2 regions of the Modestobacter sp. SYSU DS0290 genome follow, and region 2 is predicted to be linked to the other one. Evidence: riboswitches for the same ligand, from Rfam matches in the RefSeq annotation. Region 2 holds a riboswitch; the other holds the start of a gene.
What was found. Region 2 has a riboswitch for cyclic di-AMP ahead of ACI795_RS16955 (C40 family peptidase). Riboswitches for the same ligand answer to the same signal wherever they lie in the genome.

Region 1 (5,651 bases), on a different contig from region 2:
AACCACGCGTTCGCCATCTGCGCACTCCCCTGCTCCTCGGACCGGGGGACGCCGTCGTCCCCCGGTGCCTGCGACCACGGCCGCTGGCACTCAGTGCCACGGTAGCGGGGTGCAGTGGTGTGGAACACACCTCTTCCGTCTCCCGGAGGGGGTGGCCCGCGGCGGGTCAGGCGGTCTTGATCACCGAGACGTCGAACTCCACCTGGATGCGGTCGCTCACCAGCACGCCACCGGTCTCCAGGACGGCGTTCCAGGTCAGCTCCCAGTCGCTGCGCTTGATCGCGAGCGCACCCTCGAAGCCCACCCGGGTGTTGCCGAACGGGTCGAGCGCCGAGCCGGTGAGGGTGAAGTCGACGTCGACCGAGCGGGTGACGGACTTGATGGTCAGGTCGCCGGTGACCCGGTACACCTCGTCGTCGACCTGTCGCACCGCGGTGGAGTCGAAGCGCATCTCCGGGTACTGCTCGACGTCCAGGAAGTCCGCCGACCGCAGGTGCGCGTCGCGGTCGGGGGCGCCGGTGTCGATGCTCGCGGTGCGGATGCGCAGCGAGACGGTGCTGGCTCCCGGGTCGGCGGTGTCCAGGTGCGCGGTGCCGGCGAAGTCGGTGAACGCGCCGCGCACCGTCGTCACCATCGCGTGCCGGGCACGGACGCCGATGCGGGTGTGCGCGGCATCGACGAGGTAGTCGCCGGTGACGTCGGTCAATGCGGCCGTCGCGGCGTCGAAGTCCGAGGCCGCGGGCTCGGGTGCCCGGTGCTTGCCCACGGTTCAGCCCTCCTGGTCTGGGTGGTCCACCCGCTGATCCTGGCCCACGGGTGTGCGGTGCGGGCAGGGTGGTCGCGCGCTGCGCAGGCGAGGAGGGGCCGCCCGCTGCGGGCGGCCCCTCCTCGTCGGTGCCGGGTCGGTCGGGACCGGGTGGATCAGTACCAGCCGGCGCTCTGCGAGTGCGACCACGCGCCGCACGGCGAGCCGTACCGGTTGTTGATGTAGATCAGGCCGGCGTCGATCTGCCGGTTGCCGTCGGAGGTCTTGGCGATCCCGGTGCTCTTCCAGGTGGAGTCCAGGAACTGCGGGATGCCGTAGGCGGTGCTGCGCGGGTTCTGCGCGTTGGGGTTCCAGCCGCTCTCCTTGCCCCACAGCTTCTCCAGGCAGGAGAACTGGCCGGCGTCGCCGCCGAGCTTGGAGAGCGCGTAGCTCTGGTACGAGCCGGCCGGCGCGGCGGCGGCCGGGGCCGGGGCCCCGCCGCCCGAGGAGCGGGAGCTGGACTGCGACCGCGGAGCGGCGGCGGCCTGCTCGGCCTTGCGCGCCTGCTCGGCCTTGCGCGCCTCCTCCGCCTTGCGCGCCTCCTCGGCCTTGCGAGCCTCCTCGGCGAGCCGGGCCTCCTCCGCCTTGCGGGCCTCCTCGGCGAGCCGGGCCTCCTCCGCCTTGCGCGCCTCCTCGGCGAGCCGTGCCTCCTCCGCCGCGACGGCGTCGGCCTGCGCCTGCGCGGCGGCGGCCTCCGCCTCCTGGCGCTGGCTCCGGTCGGCCACCAGCTCACCGAGCCGGTCACCGACCCGGCCCTCGGAGACGACGGTGCCGGCGTGCTGGGCGGTGAGGCCGAGCTGGGTGGCGATGCTCACCGGTTCGGGCGCCGCGGTGGCCTGGGCGTCGGTCTGCCCGGAGACGGCCACGTTGACCAGGACGGCACCGACCGCGGCGGCGGCCAGGTACAGCGCCGGGCGGCGCAGGCGGGCGGGGGGCGCCAGACGGCGGGGGGACTCGTCCCCGGCGACGGGGAGGACCGTGGTGGGCAGCTCGCCGTCGGCGGGGAGGTCGTGCCCATCGTGGTCGTGCTGGGTGGTGCGGGGGGACATGAAGGAGGGGGCTCCCGGGCTCTTCCGCGGCCGCCTACCGAGTTAGCTGACGGATTCGGGCGGGAAGACGCCCTACCCGGCCGGGCGCGTGCCCGGGCGGGATTCACCCCAGTGCTGCGGTGGGTCCCCGGATCGCTGTGGACAGCGACTCGGCGGCATCCGGCGCGGGCTCCCCGGGTGGGGACGTGACGTCCGGCCGGACCCGACCACGGTAAGGCTCGTTACGACCTCGTGACAATGCTCGGCGGCCAGTTCGTCGGGTTCTGCCATGACACCGCTGGTCAGCGGCGTGGGACCCGTCCCGGACGTACCGCGTGTCACACCTGCCTCAGGGCAGCCGCCAGACCGTCGTCCGGCGCACCTGCCCGCCGTCGGCGTCGGGGACGTCGTGGGTGGCGGCCGGCAGCAGCCCCTCGCGCGGCAGGTAGGCACGGCCCGGGTCACCCAGCAGCACGGTGGCTCCCCGGAGCCAGTGGGTGCCGAGGTAGGGCAGCACCCGCGCGGTCATCTCCCGGTCGTAGCAGACGTCGCCGGCCAGGACGACGTCCACGTCGGGCCCGTCGTCGCCGAGCACGTCGCCCACCACCTCGATCCCGCGGACGCCGTTGAGCTCGGCGTTGAGCGCGATCGCGGTGTGCGAGTAGGGATCGACGTCGCTGGCGACGACGTGCGCGGCGCCGGCCCGCAGGGCGGCCACGGCGACCAGCCCACTGCCGGCGCCGAGGTCCAGGACCCGCTTGCCGGCGACCAGCTCCGGCGAGTCGAGGACGTACCGGGCCAGCGCCTGACCGCCGGGCCAGGCCGCCGCCCAGAACGGCGGGTCCTGGCCGGCGCCGCCTGCCTCGGTCTCCATCGCCTCCCAGAGGGCGACGACGTCGTCGGCGACGTGCAGCTGCACCTCGGGCACCAGGGTGGGCCGCTCCACCCGGGTGTGGGCCTGCAGGAAGGACGGCGGGACACGATCGGAGGCGGGCACCACGTCAGTGGACACCCACGCGCCCGACCGCGGCCCGCCGGGGTGCAGTGGGCCGTGCGGTCGCTGGTCCGTGCGGTGGCTAGTCCGTGCGGTCGCTGCGCACCACGGTGACCGGGCAGGGCCCGTGCCGGGTGACCTGGTCGCTGGTGGAGCCCAGCAGCAGGCCGGCGAAGCCGCCGCGGCCGCGGGCACCGACGACCAGCAGGTCGGCCTGCCCGGCGGCGGTGATCAGCGCCTTCACCGGGGCGGTGTGCGCGACGTGGCAGACGACCCCGGCGGCGCGCTGCTCGCCCAGCGCCGCCACGACGTCGGCCTCGAGGTCGGCCTGGACCGCCTTCTCGTAGTCGCTCATCGGCGGCACGTAGCCCGGCGACCAGCTCGCCGGCTGGGGTGCGGTGGCGATCCGCCAGGCGCGGACCACGTGCAGCGGCCACCCGGCCCGCTCGGCCAGCCCCGCCGCCCACACGAGCGCTTCCTGGGCGCACCCCGACCCGTCGTGCCCGACGACGACCCCACCGCCGACCGCCCCGGTCGACGCCTCCGCCGTGCCGTCCGCCATGGCCTCGTCGACCTCCGCCGCGAGCGTGTCCCGCGTGCCGTCCTGCTCCGTCCCCGTGTCCTCCTGTCCGTGCCCGCTCGTCCGGTGCCCGTCACACCGGCCACCGGGCTGCTCCCCTCCAGCGTGGCCCCCCGGCCGCCGGTCGCACAGAGCCGGAGGTCCCTGGGACCACCGCCGGTCCCGACCTCAGCCGTCCTCCCGGACGAGGTGCACGGCGGACTCCTCCGCCGAGGCGGCTCCCCCGTCGACCCCCTCGTCCTCGGCGTAGAGCTCGTCCTCCCGGTCGACCACACCGTCGTCGTCGGCGTCGGCGAGCCGGCCCGCCCGGTCGTCGCCGACCTCGTCGTCACGCAGCTCGCCGTCGGTGTCCGCGGCGTCCCCGAGCCCGTCCCCGTCCTCCTCGCCGCCGTCCTCGCGCAGCTCGCGGGCGAGCCGGCCGGACAGCCCCTCCCCCGCCTCCTCCTCGCGCTCGGTGGTGCCCCAGCCGGTGGAGACCCAGGGCCGGTCGGGCGGCGACCAGCCGGCGGTGTCGTCGTCGGCGTCCGGTTCGAGGGTGTCCGAGACCGCGGCCACGGTCTCGGGGTCGGTGCCGTCGTGGTGCGTCCGCATGGCTGTCTCCGGGGGCTGGGCGGCGCTGACGGCGGCAGTGTCCCGCGGCGCCGCGCCCTCCACCAGGCCCGCCCGCGCGGGCTCGGATCGCGCCGTCGGCCGACCTGCTCTTGACTGATCATCGACGGCCGGCGAGCGCCGGTCAGCAGATCGAGGGAAACGGAGGAACGGCGCCCATGGAGCACTTCACCATCGCCACCGTCGCCGAGCAGAGTGCCGACTTCCGCCGCGTGCTCTGGACCGGCGAGCACACCCAGCTGGTGATCATGACGATCCCGCCGGGTGGGGAGATCGGCGAGGAGGTGCACGACGTCGACCAGATCCTGACCTTCGTCAGCGGCACCGCCAAGGCGAAGGTCGGCGGGCAGGAGAAGAAGGTCGCCCAGGGGGACCTGGTGGTCGTGCCGGCCGGCAAGAAGCACAACTTCGTCAACGACGGCGTCAACCCGCTGGTGCTCTACACCGTCTACGGGCCGCCCGAGCACGCCGACAAGGCCGTGCACAAGACGAAGGAGGAGGCCGACGAGCTCGAGGAGGCCGGCAAGGACGAGCCGCCGTCGAACGACTGATGCCCGCCGGCTGCGGGCGTCGGGCACAGTGACGCCGTGACCCCGCAGCCCGGCATCTTCGCGCTCGGCACACCCGAGCACTGCTACCTGGAGCTCGATCTCGAGCCCGGCCGCTCCGCGGAGGACCTGGTCCGCGGGGTGGCCGGGCTGACCGGTCCGCTCTCCTCGACCGGCGGGGTGAACGTCGTGGCCGGCTTCCGCCCGGAGCTGTGGGCCGCCGTCGCCCCAGCCGACGCCCCGGCCGACGCCGCGGGGTTCGACGAGCCGATCGTCGGCGCCGGGCGCTACCGGATGCCGGCGACGCAGCACGACGCGTGGGTGTGGGTCGCCGGCGGCGACCGGACCGCGGTCTTCGACAACGCCCGCGCCGTGCTGGCCGCCCTGGCCGGGACCGCCCGGGTGGCCGGCGAGGTGACCGGCTGGCTCTACCGGCACGACCGGGACCTGACCGGCTTCATCGACGGCACCGAGAACCCCTCTCTGCTGCACGCCGCAGAGGTCGCCGCAGTGCCGGCGGGCGAACCGGGTGCCGGGTCGAGCGTCGTGCTCTACCAGCTCTGGCGGCACGACACCGCGGCCTGGGAGTCGCTGGGCACCCACGGCCAGGAGATGTCGATGGGCCGCACGAAGGCCGACAGCGTCGAGCTGCCCGAGGACGTCATGCTGCCCAGCGCCCACGTGGCCCGGACCACCGTGGAGGTCGACGGCGAGGAGCGGCCGGTCTTCCGGCGTAACGTCGCCTACGGCGGGGTCACCGACCACGGGACGGCGTTCGTCGGGTTCGCCCGCGACCGGTGGCGGCTGCACGAGATGCTGCGCCGGATGGCCGGGGCGGCCGACGGTGTCCGCGACGGCCTGACCGGCTTCCTCACCCCGCTGACCGGGGCGTACTACACCTGCCCGGCGATCGACGCGCTCGCCCGCTTCGCGCCGCCCGAGGAGACCTGAGGCGCACCATGTTCAGGTCGCCGACCACGGGTAGGAGAGCGGCGGCCGCCCGACCCACCGTCCGGAGGAGCTCCACATGGCCCACCCGACCGTCGCCGTCCAGCTCGTGCAGATGCTCCGCGCCGCGGGGGTGGAA
Region 2 (5,651 bases):
ACGACGGACTGCTGGCCGCCTGCCTGCGGGCCGGTGTGCCCCACCGCGAGCTGGCGTGGCATCACCGCAGTGCCGACGAGCTGCTGTTCGCGGTGCCGAACGCGGCGCACCGGGTGGGCACCTTCCCCTCGGCGGTGCCGGGGCCGGCGCTCGGGCTGGTCGCGGTGGACGGCCGCTTCACGCGGACCGGGCCCTCCGCGGGCACGAACGAGGCGGAGGCGGCGGCGGTGGCGACCGAGGTGGCACGGCGGTTCGCCGACTCCCCCGGTGCGGCGCCGTCGCTCGCCGTCCTCACGGTGCACGCCGCGCAGCGGCGGCTGGTCGAGAACCTGCTGCGCGCGGCGGCGGACCCCCGGCTCACCGCGGCGCTGTCCTCCGGGCAGCTGGTGGTGCGTGAGGTCGAGGCGGTGCACGGCGGGGAGTGGGACGTCGTGCTGGTGTCGCTGGGCGCCTCGCTGGACGAGCGGGGCGAACTCCCACTGGACCTGGGGCCGCTCAACCGGGCCGGCGGTGAGCGGCGGCTGCGCGCCGCCGTCACCCGGGCCCGCCGGCAGCTGCTGGTGTACGCGTCGTTCCCGCCGGCGGCGCTGGTGCCGGCGGGCACGGCGCAGCGGGGGGTGCGGGAGCTGCGCGCCTTCCTCGACGTCGTCACGCAGGGCGTCGACGCGGTGCCGCGGGACGGCGCGGGCGCACCGGTGCGGGACGCGCACCGGGACGCCGTGGCGTCGGCGCTGCGGGAGCGGGGGCTCGCGGTGCGCACCGACGTCGGGCTCTCGCGGTTCCGGATCGACCTGACGCTGGCCCCGGTCGACGAGCCGGGGCGGCCGCGGGTGGCGGTGCTGCTCGACCGGCCGGACCGCGCCTCGACGTTGACCGACCGGCTCGAGCTGCCCGCGCTGGCGCTGGCCGCGCGGGGCTGGGCGGTGGAGCGGGTGTGGCTGCCGGAGTGGGTCGCCGACCGGGACACGGTGCTGGACCGGCTGGCCACGGCGGTGCGGACGGCCCGCCCACCGGCCGGACTGCCGGTGCCGCTGCGGCCCGAGACGCCCGTCGACAACCCGGTTTCCGCCGACGGCCCGGTGTCCGGTGGCGGCCCGCGGGACGAGCCGCGTCGGGTGCCGGCGCGCCCGCTGGTGCCGCCGGTGCGGCTGCCCGGTGAGGAGCCGTTCGTGCCGTGGACGCCGGGGCCGGTGGGTGAGCCGCGGGACCTGCGCCGGCTGGAGGACCCGGCGATCGCGCGGCTGGTGCGGGAGGTGCTGGTCGAGGGGATCGCCGCGGAGGGGCCGGTGCACCGGGAGCGGCTGGCCCGGCGGGCAGCGCGGGCGTTCGAGGTGCCGCGGCTGACCGATGCGCGGATGGCGGAGCTGCTGGCGCTGCTGCCCGCCCCGGCGGCGGAGTGGCTCTGGCCGGACGGGACGGACCCGGGGTCGTGGGCGGGGTTCCGCCGGCAGGGGTCGGCGGGTGACCGGCCGCTGGAGCACGTGCCGCCGGAGGAGATCGGCAACGCGATGGTGGCGCTGCTGCGGTCCAGCGGTGGGCTGACGCACGAGCAGCTGGTGGCGCAGACGCTGGCGGTGTTCGGGCACCGGCGACTGCACCCGGTGCTGATGCCGGCGCTGGAGGCGGGGCTGGCGCAGGCCGTGCGGGCGGGCCGGGTGACGCGATCGGGCAGCGGTCAGCCGATCACCGCGACCGACGCGGTGGGCGCGGACTTCTTTGCGGGTGCATGACGAGGGTTGACCCCGCCCCGGGGTGCCGGGGAGGTTGGAGGTGCGAGGCGAACCGTCTCAGGTCGACCGCCTTGTCCGCCGGCCACCGATGTCCGGCGGACTGGGCCCCCTGCAACCGAGAGGACCCCGCACGATGCTGACCCTCACCACCGGCGCCGCCACCGCGATCAAGGGGATCCTCGGCCAGTCCGAGGTGCCCGAGTCCGGCGGTCTGCGGATCGCCAACGACCCGACCGGCGCCAACCTGGAACTCAGCCTGGCCGCCGTGCCCGCCGAGGACGACGCGGTGCTCGACGCGGCCGGGGCCCGGGTCTTCCTGGACTCCCGCGCCGCGGAGCTGCTCGACGACAAGACGCTCGACGCCGCCGCCGGCCCCGACGGCTCGCTGCAGTTCGGGATCGGCGAGCAGATCGTCTGACCCGCAGCACAGAACGCCGACAGCGCCGCCGAGGACCACTCCTCGGCGGCGCTGTCGTGTGTCGGCACCGCGGCTGCCGTCGCGCCGCTGGCGGTGGTGCCGGCCGCTCAACGGGTCGTTGGCGCGCGAGCACTGAGCGTCGTTACACGCCGCGCTTCGGCCACGTCGTAACGTCCCGAGACACGCCGGGGCCGGCCTCACATCTGCCACGGTCACGACGGCGAGTCGCATTCCGAGACCGTCCGGATCCGGCCGACGGCGGCGGCTGCGGGCTCCGCCGAGCCGACCTAGCGTCGTCGCGGCCGACCGGGTCCGACCGTCACCGCACCTGGTGACACCCGGACGGCACCGCCGAACCGGACGTCGGCTGTGCACGTTGCAGCCGCCGCCTGGACCGGGGACCCACCGCAGTTCTGGGGTGAAGCGCGGCCGCACGTGCGGTCGGGCCGGGCGAGTTCCCCGCCCGAACCCGTCAGCTAACTCGGTAGGCGGTTGCGGAGAACAAGGAGAACCCGTCGTTCCATGACGACCCTGCGCACCACCTCAGCTCGTCGTTCCACCCGCTCGGCCAAGGGCGCGCTGATCGCGTTGCTCACCGGCGCCGGCGTGGTGCTCACCCCGCTCGCCGCCCAGGCCGACGCCGGGGGCGCCGCCCCGCCGGCCGCGGCTCCGATCGCCGCGCCGGTCGCGGCCACCGCCGCACCGAACTCCGCCGCCCAGGTGGCCATCGACACCGCGATGGCCCAGCTCGGCAAGCCCTACGTGTGGGCCGGGGCCGGTCCGGACGTCTACGACTGCTCGGGCCTGACCCAGTTCGCCTTCCGGGCCGCCGGGATCGACCTGCCGCACTCGTCGCGGATGCAGTCCACGATGGGCGTGCACGTCGACCGGGCCCACCTGCAGCCCGGTGACCTGGTCTTCTACTACTCCCCCGTCGGGCACGTGGGGATCTACCTGGGCGACGGGCTGATGGTCCACGCCCCGACCAGTGGCGACGTCGTCCGCGTCGCCAGCGTCGACATGTGGGGCTACAACACCGCGCGTCGGCTGGTCTGAGTCCGCCCCTTCCGGGGGCGCCACAGCGGCGCCCCCGGCTGGCTCAGGCCGCCTGCGCCAGCCGGCTGGTGGCCGGCCAGCCGGGCGGGAGCGCCCGGGTGGCCTCGCCGCCGCGGACGGCGAGGAAGGGGCGCGTGAGCCGCTCCTTCTCGATCTTGTCCCAGGCGGTGAGCAGCTCGGCGACCCAGCGGGCCAGCGTGAGCGCGTCACTGGCCAGCGGGTCACCGGCGGTCTCCGGTCGCGGCCGGGTCGGGATCCGCGGCCAGCGCGGGGTGACCAGGCTCCGCTTGCTCGACGGCAGCGACGCGACGTGCGCGGCGAAGGCGGCGTCCAGCGTGCTGGTCTCGGCCACGATCGCAACGGCGAGGGCCGCGGCGTCGGCGCCGGGGCCGAAGCGCAGCGACGCCTTCTCCGTGGGGACCAGGATGCGGCCCACGAGCAGCCGGGCGATCCGGTCGTCGTCGGAGGGCAGCACCCAGGCGCCGGCCATCGTCGACTCGAGCCCCTCGCCGACGTTGACGTGCCAGCCGACCACCCGGTCCTCGACCGGCTGGTCGATCACGACGATCCCGCGCATCCCGTACTCCTGACTCCGATGACGCTCGTGTTGCTGCGCAGCATCGAGGACGTTGCCGACGGAAACCGCCGACACGGGGCGTCGTTGCCGAGTCGTCACACCACCCGTCCCGCTCGTCACACGCGGCCCGCCGGAGTTGCGGAGCCGGCCGTCCACGCGGTCCCCCGGGAGGGCAGCGATGACCATTCCTGTCCCCCCCAGCAGGCCGGCTACTCGCAGGCGACGCCGTCCTTGTCGCGGTCGAACTTGTCCTGCCAGCCCGGCTGACCGCGGTAGATCGGTGCGGCGCCCGCGGCCTTGACCTCGGTGCAGTTGGCGTAGCTCGAGCCGACCGGTGCGGGCGCAGGAGCAGGCGCCGGGGCGGGCGCGGGGGCCGGCGCAGGGGCGGGCGCCGGCGCGGGCTTGGGTGCCGGGGCCGGGGCCGGTGCAGGAGCGGGCGCCGGGGCAGGGGCGGGCGCGGGCGCGGGCGCGGGCACGTTGGCGACGACGCCGCCGGGCAGCGGCTCGGCCGGGCAGGTGGCGAGCACGGTGGCGATGGCGTTGCGCTCGGCCTGGGTCATCCAGAGGCCGTAGCTGACCTTCACCGCGACCTGCCGGGCGACGTAGGTGCAGCGGTAGGACTTGTTCGGCGGCAGCCAGGTGGCGGCGTCGGCGTCGCCCTTCTGCATGTTCAGCGGGCCGTCGACGGCGAGCAGGTTGAGCGGGTCGTTCGCGAAGGCGGTGCGCTTCGTGGCGTCCCAGCCCTGCGCGCCGGTCTGCCAACTGTTCGACAGCGCCACGACGTGGTCGATCTGTACGTCGCTGCTGGTGTCCTGGCCGCGCTGGAAGGCGATGGCCTTCCCCGAGTACGGGTCGGCGAGGGAGCCGGTGAGCACGACGCAGTTCTGCGTGCCGGGCTTGAACGTCTCCGCGGTGAGGTCGCGGGCGAGGACGTCGTTGCGGGTGTCGCAACCGTTGCGGTCGACGTCGGTCCACGCTGAGCCGTAGTTGTCGCGGTCGTAGCCGGTCTTCGGGGCGCGGCCCTTGACCTCGACGGCGGCCAGCGCGGCCAGGGCGGTGGTGGGCTGGGCGGCGGTGATCGCTCCGTTCGCGTCGGCGTCGGTGAGCAGCCCGGTGGTGTTCTCGGCCGCGTTGGCGGCCTCCTCCGTCTCCGCGCGGGCGAGCGACGCCTCGGCGGCGGCGATGGCGGCCTCCTCGTCGGCCGCCGTCATCGTCGGGGCGGAGGTCGCCGCGGAGTCGGCACTGGCGGGGACGGCGTCGGTCGGCGGGAGCACGGCCGCGCCGGCGGCGAGGACGACGACGCCAGCGGCGGCGACCCCGGCACCCATGGCGCGGGAGCCGATGAGCGCCCAGCGGGCCCGGCCGACGACGACCGCGCCGAGACCGACCAGCAGGACGGCGAGCCCGGCCATGACCAGGGCGCCGGCGAACCCGCCGGAGACGGCTCCGACGACGACGAACAGCAGCGCGACGGCGGCGACCGCGGCGCGGACCGGAGTCAGCCAGTTGGTGCTCGGCTCGGCGGGCACGGGCACGGGCTGCGGGGTGACCGGGGGGACGGCCGGGAGTTCCGCCGTCCGCGGATCGACGGCCTCGCCCATCGCGGCGGCCCGGAAGCCCCCGAGCACCTCGGCGGGGTCGGCGGCGTCGAACGGGAACTGGACGTCGCGCGGCCGGACGACGGCACCGGGCATCGCGCTGGCGAGGTCGCGGAGGCCGGAGCCGGCGGCGGTGAGCCGCTGCGCGTCGGCGTAGAGGGTGACCGAGCTGCCGGGGGCGTCGTAGACGAGGCGGAGGTACCGGGCCGAGCCGGTCGGCTCGGCGATGGTGAACCCGAGGTCGATGGCCTGCTCGACCACCGGCCGGACCG

Region 1: it holds a riboswitch for cyclic di-AMP, as region 2 does, so the genes downstream of both, ACI795_RS14940 (aggregation-promoting factor C-terminal-like domain-containing protein) here and ACI795_RS16955 (C40 family peptidase) in region 2, are expected to answer to the same signal.

What each region holds. Positions count from the first base shown of each region.
Region 1 covers NZ_JBJHAI010000018.1:43,394-49,044, reverse strand. The annotation lists gene mftD (pre-mycofactocin synthase MftD) at 1-17, opposite strand, end outside; gene ACI795_RS14945 (YceI family protein) at 167-766, opposite strand; gene ACI795_RS14940 (aggregation-promoting factor C-terminal-like domain-containing protein) at 922-1,854, opposite strand; cyclic di-AMP (ydaO/yuaA leader) riboswitch at 1,886-2,009, opposite strand; gene ACI795_RS14935 (class I SAM-dependent methyltransferase) at 2,183-2,830, opposite strand; gene ACI795_RS14930 (universal stress protein) at 2,910-3,389, opposite strand; gene ACI795_RS14925 (DUF5709 domain-containing protein) at 3,576-3,998, opposite strand; gene ACI795_RS14920 (cupin domain-containing protein) at 4,175-4,567, shown strand; gene ACI795_RS14915 (Dyp-type peroxidase) at 4,604-5,515, shown strand; gene ACI795_RS14910 (pyruvate dehydrogenase) at 5,592-5,651, shown strand, end outside.
Region 2 covers NZ_JBJHAI010000024.1:16,652-22,302, forward strand. The annotation lists gene ACI795_RS16945 (DUF4011 domain-containing protein) at 1-1,730, shown strand, start outside; gene ACI795_RS16950 (Fe-S cluster assembly protein HesB) at 1,864-2,148, shown strand; cyclic di-AMP (ydaO/yuaA leader) riboswitch at 2,522-2,653, shown strand; gene ACI795_RS16955 (C40 family peptidase) at 2,671-3,204, shown strand; gene ACI795_RS16960 (hypothetical protein) at 3,248-3,781, opposite strand; gene ACI795_RS16965 (GmrSD restriction endonuclease domain-containing protein) at 3,991-5,651, opposite strand, start outside.